4 regions of the Azospirillum agricola genome follow, and region 1 is predicted to be linked to each of the others. Evidence: predicted binding sites of a transcription regulator. Region 1 holds the regulator's gene; each other region holds the start of a gene.

What was found. Region 1 encodes PhoB, which activates phosphate uptake and scavenging genes when phosphate is short. Its sites were predicted from a motif close to TNTCATAAAACTGTCA; they were not measured.
Region 2: a site for PhoB is predicted at 2,531-2,546, ahead of ugpB (sn-glycerol-3-phosphate ABC transporter substrate-binding protein UgpB). Genes of this name have one in related genera too.
Region 3: a site for PhoB is predicted at 2,256-2,271, ahead of JN22_RS02405 (Na/Pi cotransporter family protein). Genes of this name have one in related genera too.
Region 4: a site for PhoB is predicted at 4,436-4,451, ahead of JN22_RS26985 (Na/Pi cotransporter family protein). Genes of this name have one in related genera too.

Annotation. Positions count from the first base shown of each region.
Region 1 is NZ_JAIFZR010000005.1:955,530-962,943, forward strand. It holds gene JN22_RS19460 (hypothetical protein) at 1-445, shown strand, start outside; gene JN22_RS19465 (sulfite exporter TauE/SafE family protein) at 541-1,458, shown strand; gene JN22_RS19470 (TIGR02186 family protein) at 1,458-2,225, shown strand; gene JN22_RS19475 (universal stress protein) at 2,253-2,756, shown strand; gene phoB (phosphate regulon transcriptional regulator PhoB) at 2,786-3,490, opposite strand; gene pstB (phosphate ABC transporter ATP-binding protein PstB) at 3,818-4,636, opposite strand; gene pstA (phosphate ABC transporter permease PstA) at 4,640-5,938, opposite strand; gene pstC (phosphate ABC transporter permease subunit PstC) at 5,931-7,313, opposite strand.
Region 2 is NZ_JAIFZR010000005.1:672,616-680,029, forward strand. It holds gene ugpE (sn-glycerol-3-phosphate ABC transporter permease UgpE) at 1-20, opposite strand, end outside; gene ugpA (sn-glycerol-3-phosphate ABC transporter permease UgpA) at 17-901, opposite strand; gene ugpB (sn-glycerol-3-phosphate ABC transporter substrate-binding protein UgpB) at 1,122-2,462, opposite strand; gene JN22_RS18130 (ATP-binding protein) at 2,889-4,418, opposite strand; gene JN22_RS18135 (M48 family metallopeptidase) at 4,640-5,407, shown strand; gene JN22_RS18140 (multidrug effflux MFS transporter) at 5,489-6,691, shown strand; gene JN22_RS18145 (MgtC/SapB family protein) at 6,657-7,208, opposite strand.
Region 3 is NZ_JAIFZR010000001.1:571,174-578,587, forward strand. It holds gene JN22_RS02390 (GH1 family beta-glucosidase) at 1-469, opposite strand, end outside; gene JN22_RS02395 (acyl carrier protein) at 538-873, opposite strand; gene JN22_RS02400 (hypothetical protein) at 1,094-2,179, opposite strand; gene JN22_RS02405 (Na/Pi cotransporter family protein) at 2,403-4,097, shown strand; gene JN22_RS02410 (hemerythrin domain-containing protein) at 4,123-4,542, opposite strand; gene hmpA (NO-inducible flavohemoprotein) at 4,575-5,750, opposite strand; gene norR (nitric oxide reductase transcriptional regulator NorR) at 5,883-7,414, shown strand, end outside.
Region 4 is NZ_JAIFZR010000005.1:2,523,696-2,531,109, forward strand. It holds gene JN22_RS26955 (putative bifunctional diguanylate cyclase/phosphodiesterase) at 1-792, opposite strand, end outside; gene JN22_RS26960 (hypothetical protein) at 1,141-1,302, opposite strand; gene JN22_RS26965 (hypothetical protein) at 1,301-1,534, shown strand; gene JN22_RS26970 (YnfA family protein) at 1,506-1,850, opposite strand; gene JN22_RS26975 (hypothetical protein) at 2,017-2,223, shown strand; gene JN22_RS26980 (CsbD family protein) at 2,373-2,555, shown strand; gene JN22_RS26985 (Na/Pi cotransporter family protein) at 2,652-4,421, opposite strand; gene JN22_RS26990 (peptidylprolyl isomerase) at 4,660-6,543, shown strand; gene trpE (anthranilate synthase component I) at 6,592-7,414, shown strand, end outside.

The DNA.
Region 1 (7,414 bases):
CATGGCCGGGCTGGACCAGGCGCGCCGGGCGCTCACCCCCCTGCACGAGCGGTGGACGTTGGAGAACGAAGCCCTCCAGGAGGTCCGCCGCAAGGTGGAGGACGCCGAAAAGCGCCTCTCCATCGCCGAGCAGACCCTGCGGCAGACACAGCGCGAGATCGCCAGGACGGAGGGCGCGCCTCCCAGCTTCCTCCACCGCCTGGGCCAGCCCGGACCCGGCGTCCGGCCCTTCCGGGCCGAGGTCAGCTTCGACAGCGCCAGCGCGCGCGCCGTCGGACGCGCGGTCAACCCGGTCTGGTTCCAGGCCAACCGGCTGATCATCCACGCCACCGACCTCGACGCCGCGCGGCGCGAGGCCGACCGCGCCTTTCCCGACAAGGGCGGCTTCATGAAGAGCTTCAACGCCTCCGCCGGCGCCATGGCCCGCGTCTCCTCCGGGCGCTGACCGCGGCGCCCCGACCGCGCGGCGTCGACCCGGCTTCCGCCGGCCGGCCGGGTCGGGTAAGCTGCCCCACCTTTCCTGGCCGGCGATCCCCTCCCATGCAAGTCTATCTGCCGATCGCCGAGATGTCGGTCAACGCGCTGCTGGTGCTCGGCATGGGGTGGCTGGTCGGCTTCCTGTCGGGCATGTTCGGGGTCGGCGGCGGCTTCCTGATGACGCCGCTGCTGATCTTCATCGGCGTGCCGCCGGCCGTCGCGGTCGGCACCCAGGCCAACCAGCTCGTCGCCGCCAGCGTGTCGGGCGTGCTGGCCCACTGGCGGCGCGGCAACGTCGACGTCAAGCTGGGGGTGGTGATGCTGGCCGGCGGCGTGGTCGGCACGGCGCTCGGCGTCTGGATCTTCGCGATCCTCCAGCGGCTCGGCCAGATCGACATCGCCATCACCCTGTCCTACGTCTTCTTCCTCGGCACCATCGGCGGCATGATGCTGGTGGAGAGCAGCCGCGCCCTCATCCGGCGCCGCGCCCCCACCGCAAGGCGCGGCAAGCTGCACCGCCACATCTGGCTGCACGGCCTGCCCTTCAAGATGCGGTTCCAGCGCTCCAAGCTCTACATCTCGGCGCTGCTGCCGGCGGGGATCGGGCTGGTCGGCGGCATGCTGGTGGCGATCATGGGCATCGGCGGCGGCTTCCTGCTGGTGCCGGCGATGATCTATCTGCTGAACATGCCGGCGGGTCTGGTGGCCGGCACCTCGCTGTTCCAGATCATCTTCACCACCGCCGCCGCCACCCTGTTGCAGGCCGCCACCAACCAGACGGTCGACGCCATGCTGGCCCTGCTGCTGCTGATCGGCGGCGTCACCGGCGCCCAGTCCGGCACCAAGATGGGAAGCCGGCTGCGCGGCGAGCAGGCCCGGCTGCTGCTGTCCTGCATCGTCGTCGCGGTGGCGCTGAAGCTGGCCTGGGATCTCTTCGCCCGGCCGGAGGATCTCTTCACCCTGACCTCGGGAATGACGTGATGGTTTCGCTGTCGAAACGTCGTCTGGTCCAGGGGGCGGCGGCGCTGGGCGGGCTGCTGCTGGGCGGCACGCTGGCGGCCACCGTGTGGGCCCAGCAGCTCGTCGCCGACCTGTCGAGCCACCTGATCGCCATCACCACCGGCTTCACCGGAACCGAGGTCGTGCTGTTCGGCACCACCGACGGGGCGGGCGACGTCGCCATCGTCGTCACCGGCCCGCGCGTGCCCGCCACCGTCCGCCGCAAGGAGCGGATCGCCGGCATGTGGATCAACACCGACAGCGTGCGCTTCGAGCAGGTCCCCAGCTTCTACACGGTGGCGACCAGCCGGCCGCTCGACCAGCTCGTCGGTCGCCCGGTGCTGGAGCGCCACCAGATCGGCCTGCCGCAGCTCCAGCTCGGCCCGCGCGAGACGCTGGAGCCCGACGAGCTGGCGGCCTTCCGCGCCGCCCTGATCCGCAACAAGCAGCGCGCCGGCCTCTACGCCCTGACCTTCGGGCAGGTCGCCTTCCTGGGCGACCGGCTGTTCCGCACCAACATCTATTTTCCAGCCAACGTCCCGACGGGGTTGTACAATGTCGAGGCGCTGCTGATCCGCAACGGCGAGGTGGTGAGCGCCCAGACCACGCCGCTGGTGGTGTCGAAGATCGGCTTCAGCGCCGAACTCTACGACATCGCCCGCCACCGTCCGGTCGTCTACGGGGTGGCCGCGGTGGTCGGCGCGGTCGCGGCCGGCTGGGCGGCGGGCGCCGCCTTCCGCCGCGTGTGAACGACAAAAGAACCAAGGGGGGTTGAGATGACCGAGACGACCGAAACCTCGCCGCCGACCTCGCCGCCGCCGGTGCGCATCTTCCTGGTCGTCGTCGACGACAGCCCGGAGCTGAAGGTGGCGCTGCGCTACGCCTGCCTGCGCGCCCGCAAGTCGGGCGGCAAGGTGGCCCTGCTGACCGTGCTGGAGCAGGGCGAGATGCAGCATTGGCTGGCGGTGGAGAACCTGATCCGCGAGGAGCAGCGCAACGAGGCCGAGCTGATGCTCCAGAAGCTGGCCCGCGAGGTCAACCAGCTCACCGGCACCCTGCCGGCGCTCTACGTCCGCGAGGGCAACCCGCACGAGGAGGTGCTGGCCCTGATCGCCGAGGAGCCGAGCATCTCCATCCTGGTGCTGGCCGCCGGCACCGACCCGGAGGGGCCGGGGCCGCTGGTGTCCTACTACACCGGGCGGGGGCTGGGAAAGCTGCGCATCCCGCTGACCATCGTGCCGGGCGGCCTGAGCAACGATGCGCTGGACGCGATCACGTAAGGATGGGAGGCGGGGTTTCCCGCCGCCCCTCACACCGTCTTGGTGTCGAGCGCGTAGCCGGCCGACCGCACGGTGCGGATCAGGTCCAGCTCGGTCTCCTCGTTCATCGCCTTGCGCAGGCGGCGGATGTGGACGTCGACGGTGCGCGGCTCGACATAGACGTCGTGGCCCCACACCAGATCGAGAAGCTGCTCGCGCGAGAAGACCCGCCCCGGATGCTGCATGAAATGGCGCAGCAGGCGGAATTCGGTCGGGCCGAGATGCACGTCGCGGCCGTTGCGCCGCACGCGGTGGGCCGCCAGATCCATCGTCACGTCGGCGAACTGGAGCGTTTCGTCGGTCATCCCCGGCGAGGCGCGGCGCAGCACCGCGCGCATGCGGGCGACCAGCTCGGTCGGTGAGAAGGGCTTGGTGATGTAGTCGTCGGCGCCGGAGTTCAGACCGCGCACCCGGTCGCCCTCTTCCCCGCGCGCCGTCAGCATGATGATCGGGATGTCGCGGGTCTTGGCGTTGCGGCGGAGCTGGCGGCAGACCTCCAGCCCGCTCATCAGCGGCAGCATCCAGTCGAGCAGGACGATGTGCGGGGTCTGCTCCCCGGCCAGCAGCAGGGCTTCCTCGCCGTCGGTGGCGGTGGCGACGCGGAAACCCTCTTTTTCCAGATTGTACTTCAGCAGGGTAACGATGTCGGCCTCGTCCTCGACGACGAGGGCGAGCGGCTTCAACGCCGCGTTCATGGTGGCTCCGTTCACTGCGCGCGGCTCGACATTACCCAGCATCTTCGCTTCCTTCAACACGACAACTTCAAGTCCGCCTGGAACGCCCTCTCCCGCCCCGGGAGAAGGAGGGGACCCACGGAGCGGGGAGGGTGAGGGGCTATCGGTGGCATGGATCGAACCGCACGCCCGATCGCCCCTCACCCTTCCCACCGCTTCGCGGTGGGCCCCGAGGTCGCTCGCAAGTCTCGCGACCGCGCGCCACCTACGATCGCCTTCGGCGCTCGTCCGGCCTGCGGCCGTCGACTCTGCGCCCTCTCCCGGGGCGGGAGAGGGACACGCAAAGAATCAGCCGTAGCGGCCGGTGATGTAGCCCTGGGTGCGCTCGTCGCGCGGGTTGGTGAAGATCTCCTCGGTGTCGTCGCACTCCACCATGTCGCCCAGATGGAAGAAGGCGGTCTTCTGCGAGACGCGGGCCGCCTGCTGCATGTTGTGGGTGACGATGACGATGGTGAAGTTCTCGCGCAGCTCGTCGATCAGTTCCTCGATGTGGGCGGTCGCGATGGGGTCGAGCGCCGAGCAGGGCTCGTCCATCAGGATCACCTCGGGGCTGACGGCGATGGCGCGGGCGATGCACAGGCGCTGCTGCTGGCCGCCGGACAGGCCGGTGCCGGGCTCGCGCAGGCGGTCCTTCACCTCGTTCCACAGGCCGGCGCGCTGGAGCGACTTCTCGACCACCTCGTCCAGCTCGTCGCGGCCCGACGCCATGCCGTGGATGCGCGGGCCGTAGGCGATGTTGTCGTAGATCGACTTGGGGAAGGGGTTCGGCTTCTGGAACACCATGCCGACGCGGGCGCGGAGCTGCACGGCGTCGATCGACTTGCCGTAGATGTCCTCGCCGTCGAGCGCGATCAGTCCCTCGACCCGGCAGTTCTCGATGGTGTCGTTCATCCGGTTGAGACAGCGCAGGAAGGTCGACTTGCCGCAGCCCGACGGGCCGATCAGCGCCAGCACCTTGTTTTCCTGAATCTCGACGTTGATGCCCTTCAGCGCCTGCTTGGCCCCGTAGAACACCTTGACGTCGCGGGCGATCATCTTGTTCGGCACGGCCGGGGCCGAGCGCACGGCGGCCGGGGCGCCGGTGTGGGTCTGGGTATGGACGCTCATGGCTTACCACCGCCTCTCGAATTTCTTGCGCAGGAAAACGGCCAACCCGTTCATCAGGATCAGGAAGCCGAGCAGGATCATGATCGCCGCCGAGGTGCGCTCCGTGAAGGCGCGCTCGGGACTGTCGGCCCACATGTAGATCTGCACCGGCAGCACGGTGGCGCTGTCGGTCCAGCCGTGCGGGATGTCGACGATGAAGGCGACCATGCCGATCATCAGCAGCGGCGCCGTCTCGCCGAGCGCGCGGGCCATGCCGATGATGGTGCCGGTCAGGATGCCGGGCATCGCCAGCGGCAGCACATGGTGCGTCACCGTCTGCAAGGGCGAGGCGCCGATGCCCAGCGCGGCCTCGCGGATCGAGGGCGGCACCGACTTGAGCGCGACGCGGGCCGAGATGATGATGACCGGCAGGGTCATCAGCGCCATCACCAGACCGCCGACCAGCGGCGCCGAGCGCGGCAGGCCGAAGAAGCCGAGGAACACCGCCAGGCCGAGCAGGCCGAAGATGATCGACGGCACGGCGGCGAGGTTGTTGATGTTGACCTCGATCAGGTCGGTCCACTTGTTCTTCGGCGCGAACTCCTCCAGGTAGACCGCCGCGGCGATGCCGATGGGAACCGACAGCGACATGGTGACCAGCAGCGTCAGCAGCGAGCCGACGATGGCGCCCCAGATGCCCGCCTGCTCGGCCTCGCGGCTGTCGCCGGCGCTGAACAGGGTGGTGTTGAAGCTCTGCACCAGCGCGCCCTTGGCGACCAGCGCGTCGACCGCGGCGATCTTGGCGTCGTTCAGCCGGCGCTCGGACTCCGGCCCGCTGCGGGTGAAGTAGCCCTTCACGAACTGGTCGACCTCGTCGTCCGCGCGCACCCAGACGGTCCGGGTGGTGCCGACGATCGACGGGTCGCGCGTCACCATCGCTTCCAGCTCATAGGGCGCGCCCGACGACAGCAGCTCGTTCAGCGTGCGGCGCGCACTGCGCTCGGTGATCTCCGGGAACTGCGCGTAGAGCCCCTGGCGCAGGATGGCGGTGTAGTTGCGCTCCTCGACCTGCGCCTTGTCGAAGGCCACCTCGACGCGGACCTGGGCCTGCCAGAAGGCGGTGTAGCCCTTGGTGACGATCGAGCTGAGCAGGACCACCAGCATCAGCGAGGCGATGGCGATGGCGGCGATGCCGGCGATCTTGAAGTTCCGCTCGGCGGCGTAGCGGGCGCGCAGCCGGCGGGCAAAGGCCTCGCTCTGGTAATGGGATTTGGCGGCGGTGACGGACATGGCCCGCGTATCCTGTTGCACGAGATCAGTCATATTTCTCTCGATACTTCTGGACCACCCGCAGGGCGACCATGTTGAGGGAGAGCGTGACGAGGAACAGCACGAGGCCGAGGCCGAAGGCCGACAGCGTCTTGGGGCTGTCGAACTCCTGGTCGCCGACCAGCAGCGTGGCGATCTGCGTCGTCACCGTGGTGACCGCCTCCAGCGGGTTGGCCGTCAGGTTGGCGGTGAGGCCGGCGGCCATCGTCACGATCATCGTCTCGCCGATGGCGCGGCTGACCGCCAGCATCACCGCGGCGACGATGCCGGGCAGGGCGGCGGGCAGCACGACCTGGCGGATCGTCTCCGACTTGGTGGCGCCCAGGCCGTAGGAGCCGTCGCGCAGGGACTGCGGCACCGCGTTGATGACGTCGTCCGACAGCGAGCTGACGAAGGGGATGATCATCACGCCCATGACGATGCCGGCCGACAGCGCCGATTCCGAGCTGACGTCGAGGCCGAGATTCTGACCCATTGTGCGCACGAAGGGCGCCATGGTCAGGGCGGCGAAGAAGCCGTAGACCACGGTCGGGATGCCGGCCAGAATTTCCAGGATCGGCTTCAGCCAGGTGCGGACAGTCGGGTTGGCGTATTCCGACATGTAGATGGCGGACATCAGCCCGATCGGCACGGCGACGACCATGGCGATCACGGTGATCAGCAGCGTGCCGGCGAACAGCGGGATGGCGCCGAAGGAGCCCGACGAGCCGACCTGGTCGGCGCGCATCGCCATCTGCGGGCTCCAGTGGGTGCCGAACAGGAACTCCAGCGGCGACACGGCGGAGAAGAAGCGCAGCGCCTCGAACAGCAGCGACAGCACGATGCCGACGGTGGTCAGGATGGCGACCATCGAGCAGACGATCAGCGCGATGCTGACGACCCGCTCCACCCGGTTGCGGGCGCGGAGATCCGGGCCGATGTGCTGGCGCCCGTAGGCCAGCCCGAGCGCCGCGAGGCTGGCGCCGATGACCAGCAGGCTCCAGCCGCTGATGGCGTGCAGCGCGTTGTAGTGCTTGGCGGCGGCGGCGACGTCGGGGTCGGACTCGCGGCCCGTCGAGATGCCGTGGGCGATGTTGAGGATGTCGGCCTTGAGCAGGCTGAGGCTCTGGGTGTCGCCCGTCGTCAGGCGCGCGGGCAGGGAGGCCAGGACCATCTGCATGATCAGCCAGCCTTCCGACGCGGTCCACAGCACGAACAGGAACAGGGCCGGCAGGCCGGCCCACAGCGCGACGTAGAAGCCATGATAGGAGGGGACGGAATGAAGCTCGACGACGCGCCCGCCAACGGAGGCGGCCGCCCGCGTCCGGCCCATCTGGAAGCCGATCACGGTGAGCAGGGCCAATATCAGGACAAGAACGGTGATCTGCATGCGGAACCGCCGGGGCCAGGGCGAAGGTCGGGGGCGAGGACAATGCCCGCTTCGATACGGCGGGCGGCGGCCCCGATCAAGGCCGCCGCCCGCGCGTCACG
Region 2 (7,414 bases), 280 kb from region 1:
CTGCTGTGGGATGGGGTCATGCGTAATGCACCTTGCGCTCGACGAAGCGGAACTGCACCGCGGTCAGCGCGATGACGATGACCATCAGGATCACCGATTGGGCCGAGGAGGCGCCGAGGTCGTTGTTGACCACGCCGTCCTGGTAGACGCGGAAGATCAGCGTCTCGGTCGCCTTGCCGGGGCCGCCGTGGGTCAGGGCGTGGATGGTGCCGAAGGTCTCGAAGAAGGCGTAGACCATGTCGACCACCAGCAGGAAGAAGGTGGTCGGCGACAGCAGCGGGAAGGTGATGGTCCAGAAGCGCCGCACCGGCCCGGCGCCGTCGATGCTGGCCGCCTCCATCACCGAGCGCGGGATGGCCTGGAGCCCGGCCAGGAAGAAGATGAAGTTGTAGGCGACCTGCTTCCAACTCGCCGCCAGGATGACCATGATCATCGCCTGGGTGCCGTTCAGCCGGTAGTCCCAGTCGAGCCCCAGCCGGTTGAGCAGTTGGCCGAGCGAGCCGATCTCCGGGTTGAAGATGAACATCCACAGCACGGCGGCGACGGCCGGCGCCAGCGCGTAGGGCCAGATCAGCAGCGTCTTGTAGGCACGCGCCCCCTTGATCTTCGAATCGGCCAGCACCGCCAGCAGCAGCGCCACGCCGAGCGACAGGACCGTGACCGAGACGCTGAAGATCGCGGTGGTCTTCAGCGTCTCGACGTAGTTCGGGTCACGCAGGATGACCTCGAAATTCTCGAACCAGACGAACTCGCTGCGCAGGCCGAAGGCGTCCTGGATATGGACCGACTGCCAGATCGCCTGGGCCGCCGGCCAGATGAAGAAGATCAGCGTCACCGCCACCTGCGGCGCCAGCAGCAGATAGGGCAGAAGCTTGTTTCCGAAGATCACGCGACGCTGCAAGGGCGGGCCTCGTTCAAGATTTTTCTATTTTACACAGATGAACACAGATAGACACAGATGAACAATATTATAAATACCAGCCATTCTCTTTCACTGATGCTCATAAAAAAACAGAATCGATGATCTAATAAATCTGTGTTCATTAAAAATCTGTGTTTATCTGTGTCTGGAAAAGACCCCGCCCCGGCATGACCGGAACGGGGAAGCAGACACGCCATTCTCAGTTCTTGTTGGCGCGCTCGAAGTTGCGCAGCACCACGTTGCCACGCTGGACGGCGGCGTCGAGCGACTGCTGGACCGGCTGGCCCTGGAAGGCCTTCTCAAGCTCCTCCTGGATGATGTTGCGGATCTCCGGCAGGTTGCCGAGCCGCAGCCCCATCGTGTTCTCGGTCGTCGGCGTGCGGGTGAGCTGCTTCGCCGGCACGTCGGCGCCGGGGTTCTTCTCGTAGAAGCCCTCGGCCTTGGCCAGTTCGAAGCCCTTGAAGGTCACCGGGACGTAGCCGGTGTCCATGTGCCACTTGGCGTCGATCTCCGGCTTGGCGAGGTAGGTGAAGAACTCCGACACCGCCTTGTACTCGGCCGGGGTCCGCTTGGGCGAGGTCATCACCCAGAAGGCGGCGCCGCCGATGATGCCGTTCTTCGGCTCGCCCTTGATCTGGTCCGGCCAGTAGGGCAGCGGGGCGGCGCCCCAGGCGAAGGTCGCCTCCTTGGCGATGCGGCTGCGCAGGCCCGACGAGGCGTGGATGATCGCGCATTCGCCCGACGGGAACAGGCCGTCCGGCTTGTTGTCGCGGCCGCCGTAGCGGAAGGTGCCCTCCTTCTGCATGTCGACCAGCGTCTGGACATGCTTGACGTAGAGCGGCGCGTTGATCTTCAGCTCGGCGTTCAGCCCGCCGAAGCCGTTGGCCTGCGAGGCGAAGGGCGTGTCGTGGATGGCGCCGAGCTGCTCGAACTGCGCCCAGGTCGGCCAGGAGGTGGTGAAGGGGCAGGCGATCCCGGCGACCTTCAGCGTCTTCGCCGCCTCGATCAGCTCCGGCCAGGTCGCCGGCGCCTTGTTCGGGTCGAGGCCCGCCTTCTGGAAGGCGTCCTTGTTGTAGAACATGATGTTGGTGGAGCTGTTGAACGGCAGCGCCATCATCTTCCCGTCCTTGGACGAGTAGTAGCCGCTGACCGCCGGGATGTAGGCCTTGGGGTCGAGCGACGCGCCCGTCTCCTGCATCAGCTGGTGGACCGGCTTCACCGCCGGTCCGGCGGCCAGCATGGTCGCGGTGCCGACCTCGAACATCTGCACGATGTGCGGCGCGTTGCCGGCGCGGAAGGCGGCGATGGCGGCCTGCATCGTCTCCGGGTAGCTGCCCTTGAAGGAGGGGTTGACCTGGACCTTGTCCTGGCTGGCGTTGAAGCCCTTCACGACGTCTTCGAGCTGGCCGCCGAGCGGCTGCGGCAGCCCGTGCCAGAACTCCACGACGGTCTTCTGCTGCGCGAGGGCGGCGCCCGAGGACAGGCCGGCCGCAAGAGCGAGGGCGGCGGTCGCGAGGCCGAGCGTGCGGCGGGTCAACATGCGGTGGATCTCCCTGTCACGATTGAGTTTCGTGGTTGTCTGGATGAGGCTTGCGGGTTGCCGTCCCGCGACGGTTTGGTGAAGTTTCCGTGGCAACCGCATACGGGGATGCTCGCCCACTCACGCCATGCCAACGGCGACGGCCCCGCCGCCGGGCGGCGCGAGGCTGGAAAAGGCACAGGGATGGGCGAACGAATCGGCAGCGCACGGCCGATGCGGCATGACGGAAACCTCCCCAACGCTCTTGCTCGGGACCTTCTGGTTCCCGTTAAGGGAAGCCTGCGCGCGCGGGGGGCATCCTGTCAATCAGCCGTCTGAGATACGCGGGCCAATGAACCCAGGCTGATAAGTCGTCTTGAAAAGCCTCTCTCCTCGGGGGGAAGAGGCTTTTCACGCATGAAACACCGCGTTGCCCACGGGCCGCCCTCACATCACCGGACGGCGCCCGGCGGTCAGGGTGCGCGCCAGCAGCGACTTCAGCAGCGCCGGGTCGCACGGCTTGTGGAGCAGGCGCAGACCCGAACGGTCGACGCTGCGCAGCCGGTCCGGATCGGTGTCGCCGGTGACGATCACCCCCGGCACCCGCCGCCCGCAGCGGGCGCGCACCGCCTGGATGGCGTCGATGCCGGTTTCCGGCCCGGACAGGCGCAGGTCGGACAGCACGAGATCCGGCGGCGCCGCCGCATCCAGCCCGGCGACCGCCTCGTCGATGCCGCGCACCGGAATCACGTCGTATCCCCAGCCGCGCAGCAGCAGCCCGATGCCCTCAAGCTGCATGGCGTCGTCCTCGATCACCAGCACGGTGCCGGTCTCGGCCGAGTCCCCGTCCGCCGCGTCGTCGGCGCCCGGATCGTCCACGTCGGTGCCGGCGTCGGCCAGCGGCACCTCCACCACGAAGACCGAGCCGCGCCCCGGCCTGGAGCGCAGCGTCACCGGGTGGCCGAGCGCCTCCGCCAGCCGCCGCACGATGGCCAGCCCCAGCCCGAGCCCCTGCTTGCGGTCGCGCCCCGGGTTGCCGAGCTGGTGGAAGTCCTCGAAGATCGCCGCGTGGTTGGCCGGGTCGATGCCGATGCCGGTGTCCCACACCTCGATCAGCAGCCGGTCCTTCCGGCGCCGCGCCGCCAGCAGCACCCCGCCGCTCTCGGTGTAGCGGATGGCGTTGGACAGGATCGGGCGCAGCAGCCGCTCCAGCAGGGTCGGGTCGCTGGTGATCTCGACCCCGGCCGGGCGGACGTTGAAGCGCAGCCCCTTGGCCTCGGCCTCCGGCCCGAACTCCTCCAGCATCTGGCCCAGCGTCTCGTCGACGGGGAAGCCGCGCGGCTGCGGCACGACCAGACCGGCCTCCAGCGCCGAGACGTCGAGCAGGGCGCGCAGCAGCGTCTCGCCGCCGATGATCGACTGTTCCAGCTTGTTGCCCAGCTCGACGCTGGCCGGGTCGGTCAGCCGCATCATCAGCAGGTGATGGAACAGGTGCATCGCCTGGAAGGGCTGGCGCAGGTCGTGGCTCGCCGCCGACAGGAACTTGCCCTTGGCCGTGCGCGCCCGCTCGGCGTCGGCGCGGGCGCGGGCCGCCTCCTCCTGCGCCGCCGCCAGCCTCGCGGCGTCGGCGTCGCCGATGGCGGCCACGCCGGTCACCGTGCCGTCGGCGTCGCGCACCGCCGTCAGCGTCAGCGCGCCCGTCGGCAGCACGCCGGCCACCGTCGCCGAGGCCCCGGTCACCGCCACCCGCCGCCGCTGCCCCTCGACGAGCTGGGCGAGCGCCGCCGGCACCCCGGCCTGGGCCAGGGTCTTGCCCTCGACCTCCTCCGGCTGCTGGCCGAGCGCCGCCGCGAAGGCCCGGTTCACCACCAGAAGCCGTCCCTGCGCGTCGAGCAGCGCGTGCGGCGCCCCGTTCGCCGACAGCAGCGCGTCCAGCCAATCCTCGCGTTTCGTCGTATGGCTTCCGTTCAGAGGCATGGCTGTATACTCGGTGAGGATTTTGGAACGGTGGAAGAAGAACGGTGGCAGTACCACTCCTTTATCTTGTCCCTCGATCGATCGTGTCAAATCCGACCTGAGTCGACCCCATGGGAGAAAATTGGCACGAACCCTATAGGCCGTCCGGCAGGGGCATAGGCTTGGCCATGACGAATCGGTGTGGAGATTGGCGTCTCCGGGCGGGCGGGCTATAAGGACGCATGGTGTCCCGCCGCCCCGCCCCGCCGCGCCGACCGAAGCGCTCCGCCGCCCAGAAGCCCAAGCCGCCTCGCGCCTTGGAGGTCGTCGGGCTGCCGGTGCCGCTGGAACTGCGCGAGAGCGCCCGGGCCACCCGGATGACGCTGCGGGTCGATCCCGGACGCGGGCTGGTCCAGGTGGTGATCCCGGTCGGCGTGTCGGAGACCGACGCCCGCCATTTCATCGGCCGCCACGACGGCTGGCTGCGCGCGCGCATCGCCGCCCTGCCGCCCTCGCTGCCCTTCGAGGACGGCGCCTCGATCCCCTATCTCGGGGCCGAGCACGCGATCCGCCACACCCCCGAGCTGCGCGGCGCGACCCGGATCGAGGACGGCGTCCTGCTGGTCGGCGGGCAGGCCGGGCACGTCGCCCGCCGCGTCCGCGACTTCCTGGTCAACGAGGCGCGCCGCGAACTGGCCACCCGCGCGCGGGAGAAGGCCGCGACCATCGGCGCGCGGGTGGCCGCCGTCACCGTGCGCGACACCAAGAGCCGCTGGGGAAGCTGCTCCTCCACCGGCCGGCTGTCCTTCTCCTGGCGGCTGATCCTGACGCCGGAGCCGGTTCTGGATTACGTCGTCGCCCACGAGGTGGCCCATCTGCGCGAAATGAACCATTCCGCCCGCTTCTGGGCGCTGTGCGCCAGCCTCACCACAGGGATGGGGGCCGCCGGGGTGGAGACGCCGCGCGCCTGGCTGAAGGCCAACGGCACGCGCCTGCTGCGCTACGGCTGAGGACGCGCGCTTTTTCCCGCGCGGAATGGTTTCGTCTGATAGAGTGCGGCCGCGCTTCCGCTGCCGGCCCGATTCCCGCCCATGCCACGTCCCGATTCGCTCGTCATCCGCGTCCTGCTGACGGCGCTGGTCGCCTTCGGCCCGTTGTCCACCGACCTCTACCTGCCGTCGCTGCCGACATTGGTGCGGCTGCTCGACACCGACATCGCCACGGTGCAGCTCACGCTGTCGGTGTTCCTGGTCGGCTTCGCGGTGTCGCAGCTCGTCTACGGGCCGATGTCCGACCGCTTCGGGCGGCGGCCGACGCTGCTGGTCGGGATCGTCATCTATCTGGTCGCCAGCGCCGCCTGCGCCCTGACCAATGACATCCACGGGCTGATCGCCGCCCGCTTCTTCCAGGCGCTCGGCGCCTGCTGCGGCCCGGTGGTGGCGCGCGCGGTGGTGCGCGACGTGTTCGGGCGCGACCGGGCGGCCACCGTGCTCGCCTACATGGCGATGGCGATGGCGCTCGCCCCGGCGGTCGGGCCGATCCTCGGCGGCGTGGTGACCGAGCTGTTCGGCTGGCGCGCCAACTTCGTGCTGCTCGCCGGCTTCGCGACCCTCATCCTCGCCGCCGTCTGGAGCCTGCTGGCCGAGACCAACACCCACCGCGACGAGGAGGCGCTGCAACCCGGACGGCTGCTCGCCAACTACGCCCTTCTGCTGCGCAACCGGGCCTTCGTCGGCCATGTGCTGGTGGTCGCCTGCTCCTACAGCGGCATCTTCGCCTTCATCTCCGGCTCCTCCTTCGTGCTGATCGGGCGGCTGCATTTGTCGCCCGCCGAATACGGCATGAGCTTCGGCACGGCGGTGCTCGGCTACATGGCCGGCTCCTTCCTGGCCGGGCGGCTGACCGGCCGGCTCGGCGGGCCGCGGATGGTGCGCATCGGCACGGCGGTGTCGCTCGTCGGCGGGCTGGTGGGCGGCGCGCTGGCGCTGGCCGACGTCCTGCACCTCGCGGCCATCCTGGCGCCGGTCTTCCTCTTCATCCTGGGGGCCGGGCTGACCCTGCCCAACGCCACCGCCAACGCGGTCGGCCCCTACCCGACCATGGCCGGGCTGGCCTCCTCGCTGCTGGGATTCGCCCAGATGACCATCGCCGCCATCGTCGGCATCGGGGTCGGCCACCTGCACGACGGCACCCAGCTGCCGATGATGGGCGCCATCGCCGCCGTCGGGCTGGGCGCGGTGACGGCGCACCGGCTGCTGGTCAGTCCCGCGGACGCGGCGAGGCGATCCGCCTGACCCGGCCATCGCGGCTGCGGGCCCGGTTCCAGGCGCGGCCGCCGTCGCGGTGGCTCTCCTTGTCCATGTCGGGGAACCAGCCCAGCAGCAGGGAGAAGACGATCGTCACCGCCAGGCACAGCCCGAGCCCCATCCCGGCCAGCATGTAGTAGCCGGCGCCGCAGGCGATGCCGAGCGACCCCGCCACCCAGATCACCGCCGCCGTGGTCGCCCCGCGCACGCTGTCGCCCGAGCGGAACATGACGCCGGCGCTGATGAATCCGACCGCCTGCGCCACCCCCTGGATGACGCGGACCGGGTCGCTCCGCCCCTCGTCGCCCGGCGCGGCGAGCCCGCTGTAGAACTCCAGCGCCACCAGCGTGGTGACGGCGGAGCTGATGGCGATCAACGTGTGCGTGCGCAACCCCGCCGCCTTGCCCCGCATCTCGCGGTCCAGCCCGAGCAAAGCCCCGCAGAAGGCCGCCGCCAGCAGCCGCAACCCGATCTCCTCCAGCGTCAAAACATCGGTCAAGCCCATGAAAACGCTCCGGTTTTTGTGACACTCCGGTGACCTGCCACTTTTTTGGGGCGCGTCGCATTTTTCACTTTGAATCCGCGTTCGTTGGATCTATGTAACGCGAACTCGCAAGCGCACGTGCCGCTGGCCCGCCCCTCGATTTCCCGAGATGTGGTTATGCAACGACGTAACGCGTGATCCCCGACCGTCCCTTAAACAAGGCGGCG
Region 3 (7,414 bases), on a different contig from region 1:
CGCCGTAGCGGCGGGCGCAGAGCGCGGCATAATCGGCGTACCAGCCGGCGCTGTCGCGCGACGACCAGCCGCCGAGGTCGTGCAGCGCCTGCGGCAGGTCCCAGTGGTAGAGGCAGAGCCACGGCTCGATGCCGCGTTCCAGCAGCCGGTCGATCAGCCGGTCGTAGAAGTCGAGGCCCTTGTCGTTCACCACGCCCCGCCCGCGCGGCAGCACGCGCGGCCAGGAGACGGAGAAGCGGTAGGCATCCACCCCCAGCCCCCGCATCAGGGCGACGTCCTCCTCCCAGCGGTGATAATGGTCGCAGGCGACGTCGCCGCTGTCGCCGTTCACCACCCCGCCCTGGGTGCGGCAGCGGGTGTCCCAGACGCTGGGGCCGCGCCCGTCCTCGGCCGCCGCTCCCTCGATCTGGTAGGCGGAGGTCGAGACGCCCCAGACGAATCCGGGCGGGTAGGACGTGCCGGTGGTCATGACGGTCGCTTCCCTGAAAGGCCGGGCCTGAAAACGGGCACTGAAAACGGGCACTGAAAACGGGGGCCTCAGGCGATGCTGTTGATCGCCCGGCAGCGGCCCTCGAAATCGTCGGAAATGAAGTCGGGGCGCTTGTAATAGCCCTTCATCCAGCTCGCCAGCAGGCACAGCTCCTCCAGCTTGACCAGCTCATCCAGCGTGCCGCCGGGGAAGCGCAGGGTGAAGCTGTCGCCGATGTACTCCAGCACCTGCTCGATCTGCTCGATGGTCAGGCCGATGTCGGTTTCCAGGGTGGCGTTGCGGGTCAGCAGAGCCTCGTCGATCCCGTACTCGTCGCGGATGAGTTTCACGATCCAACGGAACATGTTCATCCAGTTGGAAACGCCTTCGATCGATTTGCTCATCTCGACACTCGCTCAAGGTCCTTGCGGGTGGGTGACGCCGAAGACACGAAAGGGGTAGCCCGGATGGCGGGACTATACACCAGCGCACCGCGGGAAGAACTCAGGATCCTCCCCAGGATCGCTCCCGAAATGTTAAAAAACCGCGACACTTTCGCCACCCCTGCGGGCGGTGAAAGGTCGCGGCGTCGGTCGCGGTGGATGAGCGGTGACGGGTGGCCGGTCAGCCGAGCCGGTGCGACGACACCGGCTCCAGGTCGCCGCGCCAGTCGCGGATCTCCTGCTCCACCCGTTCGGCGGCGCGCTGGTCGCGGAAGCGCTTGCGCACGCGGCCATTGGCTCCGCGCGCCTGCATCGCCAGCAGCCGCTCCTCGACCTCCGGCTCGCTGGCGATGGCCTGGCGCCAGCGCTCCAGCCGGATCTCGACCACCGCGTCGACGATGTTCTGGGTGCCGGGGCGGCGGCCCAGCTTGGCGACGCTGGGGGCGAGGCGCGCGGCGGCCGACGCCGCCACCTCGGCTGGCATCGCCGGGAAGACGTTGCGCACCGCCGTGGCGATGGACTGCTTGAGGTCGTCGCCGCGTCCGCGTTCCTCGGCGCGGCGGTCGTTGCGCGCCTCGACGCGGGCGTGGCGCCTGGCGTGCCACGCCAGCACGTCGGAGGCGACCGCGCGGCCGTCCTCGTCCAGCCAGACGACCGCCTCGGCCCCGCCGCGCAGCAGCGAGCGGACCGCCTCGGGCAGCTCCGGATTCGCCGCCTCGCCGGCCGGAACCTCCAGCGCCAGCCGCAGGGCCAGCAGCGAGCGCAGCGAGCGCTCCCGCCCGGCGGGGTCGGCGGCGAGCAGCGCCGCGCGCGGCGTGGCGTCGGTGCCCAGCAGCGCCTGGATCACCTCCAGATCGCTGCGGGTCCAGCGGCGGGAGGCGACCAGCCGCTCGGCCCGCTCCTTGTGGTGCTCGCGCACCTCGCGCGGCTCGACCGCGTCGGCGGACAGCAGCACCCACACGCCGCCCTCCCGGCGGGCCAGTGCCCAGCCGGCGCGCGCCGGCAGCGGCCGGTCGGTGGCGAAGCGGGGTTCGCCGCCCTCCCCTTCCCCGGATTTGCCGTCTCCGGAGTCCAGGTTCCAGCGGTCGGCGGCGCGCAGGCAGCCCTCCTCCGGTGCCAGCCAGGGCTGGCCGGGTTGCGAATAGAACCCGCCCCCGCCGGGGCCGCGGACGATCACCGGCCAGCCGGCGACCTCGGCGGCAAGGCTGTCGGGCATCTCGGCCGGGCGCTCCCAGGCGCCCAGCTTCATCAAACGATCAGACGACATGCATGCTCCTTTGCCCGAAAGCATAGCATGCGGCCGGGCCGCCGTCCCAGCCGGGCGTCGTCCCGGCGGGGCCGGGTGTAACACAACCGTCATATTGTCGTGGATGCGTCCTGCGCCCATGATTTGAAGGGTGACCGATCCCGAACGGTGCCCACCCAACGCGGAGGATCCGACCACGGCACCATGACCGCCGGCCAGGGCGTGCCGGCCAAGGAGTGCGCGCATGCAGGCGACCCAGCTTCTCCTCACCCTTGCCGGCAACGTCGTGCTTCTGCTGTGGGGGCTGCACATGGTGCAGTCCGGGCTGATCCGCGCCTTCGGCGGCGACCTGCGCAACCTCCTGTCGGTCGGCCTGCGCAACCGCTGGTCGGCGATGGCGGCCGGGCTGGGCGTCACCACGCTGTTGCAGAGCAGCACGGCCACCGGCCTGATGGTGGCGGGCTTCGCCGCGACCGGGGCGATGCCGCTGGTTCCGGCGCTGGCGGCGATGCTGGGGGCGAATGTCGGCACGACGCTGATCGTCCAGCTCTTCGCCTTCGACGCCGCGCGCCTCGCCCCGGTTCTGCTGCTGGCGGGATTCCTCGCCTTCCGGCGCGGCGCGCGGACGCGCACCCGCGACCTCGGGCGGGTCGGGATCGGGCTGGGGCTGATGCTGCTGTCGCTGCACCTGCTGTTGGTGACGATCGAGCCGGTCGGCGGCGACGCGGCCTTCCGCGAGATCCTCGCCGTGCTGACCGGCGATCCGGTGATCGCCCTGCTGCTGGCGGCGGTCCTGACCTGGGCCGCCCATTCCAGCGTCGCCATCGTGCTGCTGATCGCCTCGCTGGCCGGCACCCAGGTGATCGCGCCGCACGCCGTCCTCGCCATGGTGGCGGGGGCCAACCTCGGCAGCGCCATCAACCCGATCCTCGAGGGGCCGGGCGGCGGCGGTCCCGACGGCAACCCGGCCGTCCGCCGCCTTCCCGTCGGCAATTTGCTGAACCGGGCGGTCGGCTGCCTGCTGGTGCTGGTGGCCGGCGACCCGATCGTCGCGGCGATGACCCGGCTGTCGGGCAGCGGCGGCCGGCTTGCCGCCGACTTCCACCTGCTGTTCAACCTGGCGCTCGCCGCGCTGTTCGTGCTGCCGCTGCCGGCGCTGGCCCGGCTGCTGGTCCGCCTGTTCCCGGAGCGGGTGAGCGTTGCCGACCCTTCCGCCCCGCTGCATCTCGACCGCGCCGCCCTCGCCGCCCCGCACCTCGCCATCGCCAACGCCGCGCGCGAGGCCCTGCGCATGTCCGACACGGTGGAGGTGATGCTGCGCGGCGCGCTCGACGTCTTCCGCACCGGCGACCGCAAGCTGATCCAGGAGATCCGGCGGATGGACGACGTGCTCGACCGGTTGCAGAGCGCGATCAAGGAGTATCTGACCCACATCGAGCCCGATGAGATGGACGAGCGCGACGCCCGCCGCGCCGCCGGAATCCTGACGCTGGTCATCAATCTGGAGCATGTCGGCGACATCATCGACCGCAGCCTGATGGATGCGGCGTCGAAGAAGATCAAGCGCAAGCTGCGCTTTTCCGAGGAAGGGGCCGCGGAGATCACCGGCATGCTGGAACGGCTGCTGTCCACCCAGCGGCTGGCGGCGGCGGTCTTCGTGTCGGGCGATCTGCGGGCGGCGCGCAGCCTGATGCGGGAGAAGGAGGTCATGCGCGACCTGGAGACCCGGGCGACCGAGGCGCACTTCGCCCGCCTGCGCGCCGGCCGGGGCGAAAGCCTGGAGACCAGCGCGCTGCACATCGACATCCTGCGCGACCTGCGGCGCATCAACGCCCATCTGGCCGCCACCGCCTACCCGGTGCTCGACCGCTCGGGCGAGCTGCGCACCAGCCGGCTGAAGGAGACCGACGGCGGGCACGGACAGCCGTCGCTGCGCTGACCCGCCGGTTTTCCTGCTCGACGCGTCAGGCCGCCGCCCTGGCCGCCAGCGGGTAGAGTTCGGCGTCCTCGCGGCCGATCCGCGCCTTGAGCTGGGCGAGGATGGCGCGCGTCTCGGCGATGAAGCGGGCGGGATCCCTGGCGATGGCCAGTGGCCCCGGCCACGCCTTGCGGTAGGAGTCGAAGCGCTGGGTCAGCCCGCCCATCTCCTCCTGGAAGCGCACCGCCATGCTGCGCAGCGCCGGGTCGGCGCCGCGCGCCAGCCGGGGGTAGAGCGCCTTGTCCTCGATCGCCAGATGGACCGAGAATTTGCCGAACAGCCGCACCAGCTCGCCCGACACGGCGGCCGGATCCGCCGCCACCGCCGCCGGGTCGAGCCGGCGTTCGACGGAGGCGGCGAGCGCCAGAACCTCGGCGTGGTGGTCGTTGAAGCTTGTCATGTCCATGGTCGTGGTCTTTCGTTTTGAAGGGGTTCCGCTCAGGCGATGGCTTCCTTCGGCCCGAAGAACTCGTGGAAGATCGCCGAGGCGGGCAGGCCCAGCGCGGTCAGCGCCCCGATCACCGCCGTCATGAAGGGCTTCGGCCCGACGACATAGGCGGCGACGCCCGGCTCCCGCGGCAGCAGCGCCGCCAGACGCTCGCGGTCGAGCAGGCCGGTCAGGTGCGGCTGGTCGGCCGTCTCCGGCTCGGCGTAGCAATAGACGGTCGTCAGCCCCTGGTGGCGGCCCGCCAGCGCGTCGAGATGGCCGCGGAAGGCGTGGACCGAGCCGTTGATGGCGGCGTGGACATAGACCACCTTGCGGCCGGCGGCGAGCGCCTGCTCGGCCAGCGGCAGCGCCGGGGTCTGCCCCACCCCGCCGGTGATCAGCAGCAGCGGGCCGTCGCCCTCGCGCAGCACGAACTCGCCGGCCGGCGGGTAGACCTCCAGCTCGTCGCCCACCCGCGCGCGGTCGTGCAGGAAGCCGGACACCAGCCCCTGCGCCTCGCGCTTCACCGAAATTCGGTAGTCGCGGCCGTTCGGCGAGGCCGACAGGCTGTAGTTGCGGTGGACCGTCTCGCCGCCGATCGACAGCTTGAGGCCGAGATACTGGCCGGGCAGGAAATCCATCACCCGCCCGCCGTCCACCGGCTCCAGCCGGAAGGAGGTGATGACCGCGCTCTCCGAGGTCTTCCCGGCGATGCGGAAGCGCCGCGCGCCGCGCCAGCCGCCGGTCAGCGCGGCCTTGCGGGCGTATTCCGCCTCCTCCGCCGCGATCAGCAGGCGGGCGAGCTGCCAGTAGGCCGCACCCCAGGCGTCGGCGACCTCGGCCGTCACCGCGTCGCCCAGCACGCGGCCGATGGCCTCCATCAGGCAGGTGCCGACGATCTCGTACTGGTCCGGGGTGATGTTCAGCGAGACGTGCTTCTGCACGATGCCCTCGACCGCCGGGCCGAGCACCTCCAGCCGGTCGATGTTGGAGGCGTAGGCGATGATGGCGTTGGCCAGCGCCTCCGGCTGGGCGCCGCCGCGCTGGTGGCTCTGGTTGAAGACGGCGCGCACCTCGGGGAAGCGCTCGAACATCAGCGGGTAGAAGGTCCCGGTGATGCGGTTGGCGTTGGCGGCGACGACCGGGGCGGTGGCCTTGACGACGGCGATCTGGGCGGGGGTCAGCATGGAGGAGGCAATCCTTTCGCGCGGCACGATGTCGCATTCGAATGGCAATCCCCGTGCCAGGACGACGGCCCCGACTTTCCGCCGGACTGGTTGGGGCTGTTGTCAGAGTGACACGCTGGGTTATGATGTCGAATGGACAACAACGCTGTCATTCCGACGACGCTTACGGAGGCCGCCGCCCTGACCACAGGGGAGGCGGCGGAGCTGCTGGACCGGCTGGACGAGCCGGCGCGGCTGTGGCCGGCCCTGCTGGAGCTGCTCGCCCACCGCCTGCCTTGCGACGCCTGCGCCCTGCTGCGCCAGGACGGCGACCGGCTGGTGCCGCTGGCAACGCGGGGGCTCAGTCCCGACACGCTGGGCCGCCGCTTCCTGCTGGACGAGCATCCCCGGTTCAAGGCGATCGTCGAGGCCGGCAACCGGCCACTGCGTTTTCCGGCCGACTCCGCGCTGCCCGATCCCTATGACGGGCTGATCCCCGACCACAGCGACCGGCTGCACGTCCACGACTGCGTCGGGGTGCCGCTGCTGGTGGCCGGGCGCCCGTGGGGGGTGTTGACCCTCGACGCCCTGCGCGCCGGCAGTTTCGACGGGCTGGAGGGGAGCATCGCCGGCTTCGCCCGGCTGGCGGCGTCGCTCGCCGAGGCGCAGGAGCGCCGCGCCGCCCTGGCCGGCCGCGAGCTTTCGCGTTTCGCCGGGGAGCGCCCGTTCGACGAGCGTCCGGACCCCGGCTCCGATCTGGTCGGCGAGGGGCCGGCGATGGCGGCATTGCTGCGCGAGGTCGACACCGTCGCCGACAGCGATCTGGTGGTGCTGGTGCTGGGCGAGACCGGCGTCGGCAAGGAGCTGGTGGCGCGCCGCCTGCACGACCGCTCGCGCCGGGCGCATGGGCCGCTGGTGCATGTCAACTGCGCGGCGCTGCCGGAATCGCTGGTGGAGAGCGAGCTGTTCGGCCATGTTCGCGGCGCCTTCTCCGGCGCCGTCGCCGACCGGCGCGGTAAGTTCGAGCTGGCCGACGGCGGCACCCTGTTCCTCGACGAGGTCGGCGAGCTTCCCTTGGCGGTCCAGGCCAAGATGCTGCGGGCCTTGCAGAACGGCGAGATCCAGCGGGTCGGGTCCGACCGTCACCTGACGGTGGACGTCCGTGTCGTCGCCGCGACCAACCGCGATCTTGTGCAGGAGGTGCGCGACGGCCGTTTCCGCGCCGACGTCTACCACCGACTCAGCGTCTACCCCCTGCACGTCCCGCCGCTGCGCGAGCGGGGGACCGAGACGCTGCGGCTCGCCGGCCTGTTCCTGGAGCGCAACCGGGCGCGGCTGGGCTTGCGCAACCTGCGGCTCTCGGCGGATGCTGAGCGGCGCATGCTGACCTACCCCTGGCCGGGCAACGTGCGCGAGCTGGAGCACGCCATCGGCCGGGGCGCCATCCGCGCCCGCGCCGCGCGGGCCGCCGAGGGGGGCGTGCTGACGCTGACCGCCGCCGACCTCGGGCTGGCCGAGGAGGAGGCCCCGCCGACGGTCCAGGCGCCTCCCCCGCCGCCGCCGTCCGACCTCCCGCTGCGCGAGGCGGTGGACGAGCTTCAGCGCCGCATGATCCGCGGGCAGCTCGACCGCCACGAGGGCAACTGGGCCAAGGCGGCGCGCGCCCTGGGGCTGGACCGCGGCAA
Region 4 (7,414 bases), 1.6 Mb from region 1:
GCTGAGATGGATGGGGAAGACGGTGCCGTCCTTGCGGCGGCCCAGCGTGTCGCGGCCGATGCCGATGATCTTCGGCCGCTCCGTCCGCATGTAGGTGTCGACGTATTTGGCGTGGTCGCGCGAGAAGGGCGGCGGCATCAGCACGGTCATGCTCTGGCCGAGCAGTTCCCCCTCCTCGTAACCGAACAGGGTCAGGCAGGCGCGGTTGATCGAGCGGATCAGGCCGCTGCGGTCGGACACGATGATCCCGTCGACCGCCGCGTCGAGCAGGGTGGCGACAAAGGGATCGCGGCGGGTGACGAACTCGGCGACGCGGCGCGTGTCGGCGGTGTCGAGAAAGCTGCCGAGGAACCCCAGCGTCTCCCCGGCCGCGTCGCGGTGGGCCAGCAGGCTGCCGCTGACCAGCGCGCGGCTCCCGTCCTGGCCGGCGACCTCGCAATCGACCGGGACCGACCCGGCGCCGGACCGGGTCAGTACGGCGACCGCCTCGCCGACCGCGCGGGCCAGCGGGTGATCGAGCCCGTCGAGGGCGGATCCGGCGAGGCCGGCCGGCGCGCGGCCGAGCAGGGCGGAGAAACGGTGGTCGGCGTGGCGGCACAGGCCGTCGGCGCCGATGTAGACCAGGGCGAGGTCGGTGTGGCTCAGCAGGCTGGAGGCGAGCGACGCCAGAAAGGCGGGATCGCGGGGAAGACCGCTCTCCTCCGTTCCATCCCGATCATGCTCATGCTCCGCCGGCTTCTCATGCAAGGACTTGTTCGCTTTCACCGCTGTCGCCGCACCATTCACGGACATGAATGGGCATCCCGCCGGAGGGATTATGACCCTCCCATCCGAATTTTCCAACGCCCCCAAACTCCGTGCCCCATCCGGTCGCGGACGGACGAAAACACCCATGGCAAACCACCCGACCTCGCGCGCGCCACGTCCGGCGCGCCATAAACCGTTTTGCACTCTAACGGTCATAGGGATGTCACCGATTGACATGGTTCAATCGGCCGAACGATTTTTCAACGGGACGAAAGTGTCATCCGCCGGCCTGGCCGCGCAACCGGCCAGTGCGGTCTCTGCAACAAAAAGGAGGTGCCGGACCATCGGGCTTGGACCGCAAGCGGGTTTGCGGGCAAGATGCTCCCGGTTCCGTCATGCCTCCGCATCGGCGGAAAAAAAGCCGACCAACCCTGTTTCATGGGGAATAAAGCGCCGGCCTTCGACGTTCATTCGGCAAACACCACTGGAGTGCAACTCCGGACCGAGTTCGTCGGGCCACCACAACCGAGCAGCAGAGATGGGGAGCATCGCCATGACCACCGCCTTCCGCCACATTCGCCATGCCGACGGACGCGCGTATTACGAGGGAAAGCCGCTTTCCCTGGCCGATGCCCAGATCATGCTGAACGACGACATTCTGCGGCGGATGGTGCGGGTCGACGCCTACCTGCGAATCGATGAGTCGGGTCTGGTCCTGGAAACCGGCCCCTGCGGTGCGCCGTTGGTGAACCGCCCTTTCACCCCCCACGCGGGCCAGCCAGGATAACCACCGTCCCGACGAGGCAGAGCAGCGCGCCGGCCATGTCCCAGCAGTCCGGCCGCACCCCCTCGACCAGCCACAGCCAGAGCAGCGACGCGCCGATGTAGACCCCGCCATAGGCGGCGTAGGCCCGGCCGGCAAACTCCGCGTCGACCCGCGTCAGCAGCCACGCGAAGGCGCACAGGCTGGCGATCCCCGGCGCGGCCCACCACGCCGACTGCCCCAGCCGCAGCCAGGCCCAGAAGGCGAAGCAGCCAGCGATTTCCGCCAGCGCGGCCGCCCCGTAAAGCCCCACTGCCAGGAAGGTTGCCGACTGTCCCATGCGCTTGCTTCCAGCCCCCCGAGGCCGATATTTCGTATTTTGTTAAAATACGGCACAGTTTGTTTCAATTTTCCCCGGCCATGTTGCTGGGTTTTCATATTTTTTCAAGCGCACCGAGGCATGCTTCCGACTGGAACGGAAGCGGGACGCCATGATTCCGGGGGCGATGATTCTGGACACGACGAATCCGATGTTCGATGCCATCGAGACCATCAAAGGCACGGACGTGATCTCGGACGAGAAGAAATGCGCCCTGTTCCAAGGCATCGAGCGCCTGCGGCGAAGCCATTGCCCACCGAACCAGACGTTGTGCACGGCCTGTCCGACGCGGCGGCGCTGTCTGGCCGACATTCTGGATCTGCTGGGATCCTGAAGCCTTCCGGTATCGCCTGTTCCCCGGCCGGCGATTCTCCGCGACCGGCTGGTTAACCCAATTTGCGGCTCCGTCACGTTTGCGCTCGGGACCCTTTCCGCGACCGGCCTGTTGTTTCCTGCATAATCAAGACACAACGGAGGTCCACCATGGATAAGGATCGTATCGAAGGCGCCGCCCGCACCGCGAAGGGCACCATCAAGGAAACCGCCGGCAAGCTGATGGGCGACACCAAGATGGAAGCCGAAGGCAAGACCGAGAAGGCCGCCGGCAAGGTCCAGAACACGGTCGGCGGGGCGAAGGACGCGGCGCGCGACGCGCTGAAGGAGTAACCGCCCCCCACGACGCAGTGGACTGCGAAGCGACAAGGCCCCGCCCCGGTTCCACCGGGGCGGGGTTTCGCATGTCGAGGCCTCCCGCCGCGAGGCTCAGCCCGCCGGCAGCGCATCGAGTTCCACCGGGCGCGCCTGTGGAGGAAACACTTCATCGGACACCGCGCCACCGTCACCCGATGCGCCAGCCTGGGCGCCGCTCTCCTCGCCCAGCCGCAGGTTCAGCAGGCGGGCCAGTTCCCACAGAGCGCTTTCGGCCAGCCCCAAGGCGGCCAGCAGCCGGGTCCGTTCGGTCAGCGGGATGCCGCCGTCGGCTTCGAGGTAACCCTGCCGCAGCCGCGCCGCCGCGCCGCCGCGATCGCCGATCATCGAGCGCATCATCCGCAGATCGTCGGTGTCGCCGCTGCCCAGCGCCGCCAGCGATTCGAGCAGCACCGCGTCCAGCGCCTCGACCAGGATGTCGGCGAAGCTCCGGCCGGCCGGCGACAGCGGCTCGCCCCCCAGTTCACGGGTGAAATCGAACAGGTGACGTTCCAGCGCCCGGCCATGGTCCTGACTTTGGAGGACGCGCATGAGCACCGGCACCAGCGGCGGCGGGATCGGGCGCTTGCACAGGTTGCCGGCGAAATCGTCGATCTCGCGCGCCAGCGAGCCGAGCGCCGTGTGCAGGGCCGCGGCGCGGACGCCGGCCTTGCGCGACTCGTCCGGCCTCGATCCCTCGAACCTTGCCGCGGACAACAGCGCCGGCAACGCCTGCTGGAAGCGGACCTGCTCGCGCTCCAGCAGGCGGACGGCGGTCTCCGGCTCCTCCAGCGCCTTGGCGAACAGGTGGCGGGGCACCGACAACTCGTCGTCCTCGCCCTGCCCCTGCCCGACCTTCGACAGAATGCGCGCCATCAGCGGCACGAAGGGCAGCATCACCGCCGTGTTGAAGACGTTGAAGCCGGTCGAGTAGGAGGCGATGGCGATCGGCACCAGCGGGTGGCTGACCGTGGCGTCGGCGGCGGTGACGGCGGCGCCGGGATCGCCGCCCAGCGCCCAGGCGACCAGCTTCAGCGACAGCGGGAACAGCGGCAGCATCAGCAGCACGCCGATGACGTTGAAGGCCATGTGGCCGTAGGCGGTGCGCCGGGCGTTGGGCGACAGGTTCAGCGCCGCGACGTAGGAGGTCGCCGTGGTGCCGACGTCGGCCCCCAGCGTGAAGGCGAGCGCCGCATGCCAATCCATCACGCCCGAGGCGCCCAGCCCCATGACGATGCCAACGGTCGCCGACGAGGAATGGATGATCGCCGTGACCAGCGCCGACAGCAGCACGCAGAGCAGGATCCCGCCGTAGCTGTCGGCCGACAGCCAGGTGAAGATCTCCATCATCGCCGGGGCCGAACGGATCGGCCGGAAGCCGCTGGTCAGCAGATCCAGCCCGTAGAAGATCATCCCCAGCCCGAGCAACGCCAGCGCCGCGTAGCGGACCCTCGGCCGACCGACGAAAAGATAGACCAGCGCGGCCACGCCGATCACCGGCAGCCCCCATTTGCCGATGGGCAGCGCGACGAAGACGGTGGTCAGCGTCGTGCCGATGTTGGCGCCCATGATCAGGCCGATGGCCTGCTCCAGCGTCACGATGCCGCTGTTGACGAAGCCGACCACCATGACGGTCATCACCGTGCTGGACTGGATGACGCCCGTCACGAAGGTGCCGGTCAGAAGCGCGAAGATGCGGTTCGTCGTGAAGCGTTCGAGAATTTGGCGCATGCGCGCCACCGCCAGCGACTGGATGCCGTCGGACAGGAACTCCATGCCCAGCATGAACAGCCCCAGCCCGCCCAGCACGCGGAACACCATGTCCTGAAGAATGTCGGCGTCCATCGAGCCTCCGCCCCTTTCACAAAAGCGTCACGAAGAATACGCGGGCCATCGGAGAAGGCAAAAAGGAAGCACCACGAACGGATCGCCGGCGCAATTTTCCTTTGGACGGTTTCCCCCGGCGGATGTCCGGCAACCCGGCACAACCGGCCGGAAATGCGCTGTTGCCGCCCCACCGCGCCCTATCTATGATGCGCCGCCCCGGCCGGACGGCCGAACGACGCGCTCAGATTCGGGTCCCATGCTCCAGTTCATCCGCAATTTCGCCGGTTCGTGGGTCGTCAAGATCCTGTTCGTCCTGTTGATCCTCAGCTTCGGTGTCTGGGGGATCGGCGACGTGTTCCGCTCCAGCGTCCCCACCACGGTGGCCGAGGTCGGCAAGGTCGCGATCGAGCGCGACGCTCTGGACCAGGAATTCCGCCGGCAGATGGACCGGCTGCGCCCGATGCTCGGCGGCAACCTGACGACCGAGCAGGCCAAGCAGTTCGGCCTGCTCGACCAGTCGCTGAACGCGCTGATCCAGCGCACGCTGTTCGACCTCGCCGCCAAGGACGCCGGAATCAGCGTCGGGCCGGACGTGGTCAAGCTGCGCATCGCCGACGAACCCGCCTTCCGCAACCCGCAGGGCCAGTTCGATCCGAACCTGTTCCGCAGCGTGCTGCGCAACAACCAGTTGACCGAGGAGGGGTATGTCGCCGTGGTCACCCGCGAGACCGCGCGCGAGCTGGTGGCTGGTGCCGTCAACGCCGGGGTGGCCGCGCCGAAGCCGCTGGTCCAGGCGCTCTACCGCTTCCGCGGCGAGACGCGCGTCGCCGAGTTGGTGACCCTCCCCAACGCGGCCGTCGGCGACGTCGGCGTTCCGGACGATGCCGAGATCACCAAATCCTACGAGGATCATCAGGTCCGCTTCACCGCCCCCGAATACCGCGCCCTGACCGTCGCCCAGCTCTCGCCGGACGCCTTGGCCAAGGACATCAAGATCGAGGACGACCAGCTCCGCGCCGCCTACGACGAGCGGTCGGCCGAGTTCGGCACGCCGGAGAAGCGCACCGTCCAGATGGTGGTGGTCGACGACGAGGCGAAGGCGAAGGCCATCGCCGAGGCGGCCAAGACCAGGAGCCTGACCGACGCCGCCAAGGAGGCGGGGATCGAGCCGCTGACTCTCGACAACATCGCCCGCGCCGAGCTGCCGGAGCTGGGCGACGCCGCCTTCGCCCTGGAGCAGGGCAAGCCCAGCGAGGCGATCAAGAGCGCGCTCGGCTGGCATGTGCTGGCCGTCACCGGCATCCAGGCCGGCTCCACCAGGAGCTTCGAGGAGGTGCGCGACCAGCTGCGCGCCGAACTCCAGAAGGAGAAGGCGCTCGACGCCGTCTTCTCCATCGCCAACCGGGCCGAGGACCAGCTCGCCAGCGGCGCTTCGCTGGACGAGGTGGCTCAGGCCCAGGGTCTGGTCGTGACCAAGGTCGCCGCCATCGACAGCACCGGCAAGGCTCCGGACGGCAAGGAGGCCGCCCCCAACCTGCCCGCCCTGAAGGCGCTGCTGCCGACCGCCTTCCAGCTCCGTTCCGGCGCAGCCTCCAACCTCACCGAAGGACAGGGCAGCGTCTTCACCGCCGTCCGCGTCGACAGCGTCATCCCCGCCGCCGTCCGTCCGCTGGCCGAGGTGCGCGATCAGGTGATCGCCGACTGGCAGGCCGCCAAGCGCGCCGAACTGGCCGCCAAAAAGGCCGAGGACATCGCCGCCAAGCTCAAGCAGGGTGCCGAGCAGGCCGCCCAGACCGTGGCCACCGACGCCGGCGCCAGCTTCGCCATGACCACGCCCTTCACCCGCGACGCCCGCTCGGTCGAGGGGCTGCCCGGCGATCTGGTGCGCAAGCTGTTCGACGCCAAGCCCGGCGATGTGGTCAGCGGCGCCAGCGCCGACGCCCAGGTCGTCGCCCGCCTGAAGGAGGTCATCGCCGCCAACCCGGCCGCCGATGCCGCCGCCCTCGGCCCGATCGAGAGCACGATCACCCAGGGGATCGAGAGCGACCTGATGGCGCAGTTCGGCAACGCCCTGCGCGGCCACTACCCGGTCCAGATCCATCGCCAGCGGATCGACCAGTTCTTCGCCGCCAGCAACTGAGGTCCCGCCCCCGCGTTCGCGCGGGGGCCTGCGAGAGAGGTTCGTGCCGTGAAGGTCCTGCCCGAGAACACCGCCTTCGACGCCGTCTACGCCGCCGGCCGGCCGCAGGTGGTGTGGACCACCCTGGTCAGCGACCTGGAGACCCCGGTCTCCGCCTACATGAAGCTGGCGGACGGCCGCCCCTTCGGCTTCCTGCTGGAATCGGCGGAGCGCGGTGCCGGGTCGCGGCGCGACCGCTACTCGGTGATCGGCTTCAAGCCCGACGTGGTGTGGCGCTCGCGCGGGGCCAGGGCGGAGATCAACCGCGACGCCTTGCACGACCGCGACGCCTACAGGCCCCTCGAGTCCGCCCCGCTGGAAGCGCTGCGTTCCCTCATCAACGAAAGCCGCATCGAGCTGCCGGCCGAGTTGCCGCCGATGGCCGCCGGCCTGTTCGGCTACATGACCTACGACATGGTCCGGCTGATGGAGCGTCTGCCCGACGCCAACCCGGACGAGTTGAACATCCCCGACGCCATCCTGACGCGGCCCAGCATTGTCGCCATCTTCGACAGCCACACCGATTCGATCACGCTGGTGACGCCCGTCTGGCCGAAGGCCGGGCGGGACGCGGCCGCCGCCTACGCCGACGCGCGGGAGCGGCTGACCGACGCGCTGGCCGACCTGGAGCGCCCACTGCCCTACCGGCGCGAGCCGCGCAGCGACGCCGGGCTGCCGCTCGCCTGGACCTCCAACACGACGCGCGAGGAGTATCACGCGATCGTCGAGCGGGCAAAGGAGTACATCCGCGCCGGCGACATCTTCCAGGTCGTGCCGTCGCAGCGCATCCGCTTCCCCTTCAAGCCGTCACCGCTTGCGCTGTACCGCACGC